DNA from 2 places in the Paenibacillus sp. MT124 genome. Region 1 is predicted to be linked to the other one. Evidence: a T-box and tRNA genes for the amino acid it is inferred to sense, from the RefSeq annotation. Region 1 holds a T-box; the other holds one or more tRNA genes.
The links. The T-box of region 1 lies ahead of AC3RCI_RS23165 (valine--tRNA ligase). A T-box ahead of a tRNA ligase gene usually reads a tRNA of that ligase, here a tRNA-Val.
Positions count from the first base shown of each region.

Region 2: it encodes a tRNA-Val, which carries the amino acid that the T-box ahead of AC3RCI_RS23165 (valine--tRNA ligase) is inferred to sense. The anticodon was not compared.

Region 1 covers NZ_CM179500.1:5,121,766-5,123,936, forward strand. Annotated here, with positions in the region: gene AC3RCI_RS23165 (valine--tRNA ligase) at 1-785, opposite strand, end outside; T-box leader at 844-1,132, opposite strand; gene AC3RCI_RS23170 (LysM peptidoglycan-binding domain-containing protein) at 1,293-2,171, opposite strand, start outside.
Region 2 covers NZ_CM179500.1:343,683-345,853, forward strand. Annotated here, with positions in the region: rRNA gene AC3RCI_RS01630 (23S ribosomal RNA) at 1-122, shown strand, start outside; rRNA gene rrf (5S ribosomal RNA) at 196-312, shown strand; tRNA gene AC3RCI_RS01640 (tRNA-Ile) at 370-446, shown strand; tRNA gene AC3RCI_RS01645 (tRNA-Ala) at 469-544, shown strand; tRNA gene AC3RCI_RS01650 (tRNA-Asn) at 546-621, shown strand; tRNA gene AC3RCI_RS01655 (tRNA-Ser) at 625-716, shown strand; tRNA gene AC3RCI_RS01660 (tRNA-Glu) at 733-804, shown strand; tRNA gene AC3RCI_RS01665 (tRNA-Val) at 929-1,004, shown strand; tRNA gene AC3RCI_RS01670 (tRNA-Met) at 1,022-1,095, shown strand; tRNA gene AC3RCI_RS01675 (tRNA-Asp) at 1,123-1,200, shown strand; tRNA gene AC3RCI_RS01680 (tRNA-Thr) at 1,229-1,304, shown strand; tRNA gene AC3RCI_RS01685 (tRNA-His) at 1,391-1,466, shown strand; tRNA gene AC3RCI_RS01690 (tRNA-Gln) at 1,476-1,550, shown strand; tRNA gene AC3RCI_RS01695 (tRNA-Lys) at 1,560-1,635, shown strand; tRNA gene AC3RCI_RS01700 (tRNA-Leu) at 1,645-1,732, shown strand; tRNA gene AC3RCI_RS01705 (tRNA-Gly) at 1,741-1,815, shown strand; tRNA gene AC3RCI_RS01710 (tRNA-Arg) at 1,825-1,901, shown strand; tRNA gene AC3RCI_RS01715 (tRNA-Pro) at 1,918-1,991, shown strand; tRNA gene AC3RCI_RS01720 (tRNA-Gly) at 2,005-2,075, shown strand.

The sequences.
Region 1 (2,171 bases):
TCCCGGCCGATGATCGGCAGGATCAGCGTTTTGCCAATCATGTCTGCATAGCGTTCATCTTTTGGATGAACCGCAACCGCAGTATCACCGAGCATCGTCTCCGGACGAGTCGTCGCCACTGTAACATAACCGCTACCGTCCTTAAGTGGATATTTCAGATGATACAGGTGTCCCTGAACCTCTTTGTACTCAACCTCGATGTCAGACAATGCAGTACGGTTCACCGGATCCCAGTTAATAATGCGTTTGCCTCTGTAAATCAAGCCTTTTTCATATAGCTGAACAAACACTTTGCGCACCGCTTGGGAAAGCCCTTCATCGAGCGTGAAGCGTTCACGTGAATAATCCAGGGAGAGCCCCATTTTACCCCACTGCTGACGGATCGTTGTCGCGTATTGGTCTTTCCAATCCCAGACTTTATCCAGGAACTTCTCGCGTCCGAGATCATAGCGGGTCAAGCCTTCTTCACGCAGCTTTTGCTCTACTTTGGTTTGAGTCGCAATACCTGCATGGTCAGAACCTGGAAGCCACAAAGCGTCATATCCTTGCATCCGTTTGGTGCGGATCAGGATATCCTGCAGTGTAAAATCCAGTGCATGCCCGATATGAAGCATGCCTGTTACGTTCGGGGGTGGAATTACAATGGTAAACGGCTCAGCATCCTTGCGCTGACCAGCCTTGAAATATCCACGCTCTGTCCAGGTAGAATACCATTTCTGCTCCGCAGCTTTCGGATCATACGTCGTCGGCATTTCAGTTGCCGCTGATTTTTTTTCTTCAGACATGTGTCATTCCTCCGTTACTTAATCATCATCGCCAAAAAACAAAAAAACCTTTCATCCATCAAAGGACGAAAGGTTAGCTTTCGCGGTACCACCTTTGTTTCACGCAGACAGAAAGAAACAGCATGCCTTTCTGAGGCTATCGTGACACTTCAAGCAGATAACGGCTGCTACCGGCCCATCCTACTTCAGGAACAAACAAATCACAATGACATGTCTCATCGTTCCTCATATTCAAACAGGCAACTCCCGGGCGACTTCGATCAGTAGGTTCCTGCGGAATTTCTCAGCGCTGCAATCCCGCTCTCTGAAAGGCCTTGCTGTCTACTACTCCCATTCGACGTTGTTCTTTAAAAAACCTAAACACATCATACCCTGACCGTGCCCGATAGTCAACCTGACAACAGCGGAAACGGGCGGCAGCCCTGCATGTTAAGCCAAAAAGCAGCAAAAACCCGCAATCCTTATTGGATCGCGGGTTGGTATGGACGTTATTTTACAAGTCAGAGATCAGGGGATGTATAGAATCTGCCCCTCTTCAACGACCTGTTCAGATAACCGATTGTATAACTGGAGCTCCCGGGTACTCAATTGGTAGCGATCAGCAATGCTATCCAAGGTCTCTTCCCGCTGGACGATGCACAGTTTAACTTTGCGGAATGGTGTCTGATCCACAATCGTGCCCAAAAACAGGTTCTTCCACTGAACATCATCTGCCTGGTAGGCTTCTTCCTGTACGGAGCCAGCGACCGAATCTTCCTCCCGATCCGTTTCTGTATCCCGCACTGACCTACCCGAAGATAACAGGGACGAGATACCCACCCCTTCTTCCTGTCTTGGTGAAGACTCCCTCTTGCTGCCAAACGCGACTTTGAGCTCTGGCTTGTCTTCTGTCTCAGCCACAGGTTCAGGAATGAACGAAACAGGCTCTGAAGATTCATCTGCATCCACTGCTTCCGGTGCAGAAGGTCTTTCCCCCTCGGCAGATTCCAGTTCAGACGCTCCAAACACTTCCTGCCAATTCTCTGCTGGCTTCTCAGCCTCCGTCTGATCTTCCTGCGGTGAACCTGACCTGGAAGATTCGAAGTTCCAAACATTCGAAACAGCCACGTCTTCCGATGGTTGTTGGCTCAGCCCCGTGTTTGTATGTAAGGTCTCCACGGAAGGCTCGGCCCAGATAGATGGTGATTCCTCAGCCAGAGGTAGCAATGGCTCTGACTCCGGATAAGAAGCCAGCCGGTCTGCAGTCTCCGCCATAAAAGACGAGACGGGTGAAGGTGAGGAGGGCACTTCATTACCGGTTGCTTCATCTTCTTGGGTGATTAATGAAGGAGCGTTATCTTCAGCCGGTCTTTTCTGATATTCTTCTTCATATTGATTCTCAGGCGT
Region 2 (2,171 bases), 1.7 Mb from region 1:
CCCTCAAGATGAGATTTCCCAGTATGTAAGACCCCTTGAAGACGACGAGGTAGATAGGCTGGGGGTGGAAGTGCAGTAATGCATGGAGCTGACCAGTACTAATCGGTCGAGGGCTTATCCAAATTGCAGGTTCTGATCGCAAGTTTCGTTTCGGATCTAGTTTTCAGAGAATGATCTCTGAGTATAGCAGCATCGTTTGGTGGCGATGGCGGAGGGGTTCCACACGTACCCATCCCGAACACGACCGTTAAGCCCTCTAGCGCCGATGGTACTTGGACCGAAGGGTCCTGGGAGAGTAGGACGCTGCCAAGCGATTCCCTTTGGGGTATTTTTTTTGCCCCCCTCGTAGAGAAAAAGGGATTTATATACGGGCCCTTAGCTCAGTTGGTTAGAGCGCACCTCTGATAAGGGTGAGGTCGGTGGTTCGAGTCCACCAGGGCCCACCATATTGATTCACCAGATAAACATGGGGCCATAGCTCAGCTGGGAGAGCGCCTGCCTTGCAAGCAGGAGGTCAGCGGTTCGATCCCGCTTGGCTCCACCATTCCCTGATAGCTCAGTTGGTAGAGCACTCGACTGTTAATCGAGTTGTCACAGGTTCGAGTCCTGTTCGGGGAGCCATATGGAGAGGTGTCCGAGTTGGCCGAAGGAGCACGATTGGAAATCGTGTAGGCGCCACAAGCGTCTCGAGGGTTCGAATCCCTCTCTCTCCGCCAGAAGATTTTTTAGTGAGGCCCGTTGGTCAAGGGGTTAAGACACCTCCCTTTCACGGAGGTAACAGGGGTTCGAATCCCCTACGGGTCATAGCTTTACCTTTTAAAGCATCAAGGGGATGAGAATCCCAAAGGTTCGTCGGAGGATAACCATCGTTAGCAGCTGCTACGCAGTCTCAAGCGAAGTGAGAGTATCCCCTACGGGTCATAGATATGGAGGCTTAGCTCAGCTGGGAGAGCATCTGCCTTACAAGCAGAGGGTCGGGGGTTCGAGCCCCTCAGCCTCCACCATATAACTTTTATAACGACGCGGGGTGGAGCAGCCCGGTAGCTCGTCGGGCTCATAACCCGAAGGCCGCAGGTTCAAATCCTGCCCCCGCAATTATACTTTCCTAACAGAAAGTGATCTGGAACCGTGGTGTAGTTGGCCTAACATGCCTGCCTGTCACGCAGGAGATCGCGGGTTCGAATCCCGTCGGTTCCGCCATTTTAATACATTCCACACTTTACACCGTGCCGGTGTAGCTCAACTGGTAGAGCAACTGACTTGTAATCAGTAGGTTGGGGGTTCAAGTCCTCTCGCCGGCACCATTTATTACTTTCACATCTTAATCTATAGTAGAATGTATATTATAGACAAGGATGGGAATACTGAGATACTCTCAGGTTGAATTATGGCGATCGTGGCGAAGTGGTTAACGCACCGGTTTGTGGATCCGGCATTCGGGGGTTCAATTCCCCTCGATCGCCCCATGATTTTATTGGGGATTAGCCAAGCGGTAAGGCAACGGACTTTGACTCCGTCATGCATAGGTTCAAATCCTATATCCCCAGCCATTTTATTAAGAGTCATTAGCTCAGTTGGTAGAGCACCTGACTTTTAATCAGGGTGTCGAAGGTTCGAGCCCTTCATGACTCACCATTATATTTTGCGGTCGTGGCGGAATTGGCAGACGCGCACGGTTCAGGTCCGTGTGGGCTAACCCCCCGTGGAGGTTCGAGTCCTCTCGACCGCACCATATATTCTGCGGACGTGGCTCAGCGGTAGAGCATCGCCTTGCCAAGGCGAGGGTCGCGGGTTCGATTCCCGTCGTCCGCTCCAATCATATATGCGCCCTTAGCTCAGCTGGATAGAGCGTTTGACTACGAATCAAAAGGCCGGGAGTTCGAATCTCTCAGGGCGCGCCATTATTTCCATTAATATCGGGATGTAGCTCAGCTTGGTAGAGCACCTGGTTTGGGACCAGGGGGTCGCATGTTCAAATCGTGTCATCCCGATTTTTATGATTATGCGGGTGTAGTTCAATGGTAGAACTTTAGCCTTCCAAGCTAATAGCGTGGGTTCGATTCCCATCACCCGCTTACAGGAAGCCTCTTGCCTTGTGCAGGAGGTTTTTTTATTTATTAATAATCTCATGTGTACTTCATCATATATGAATTCTGACTTTAGTAACTTGC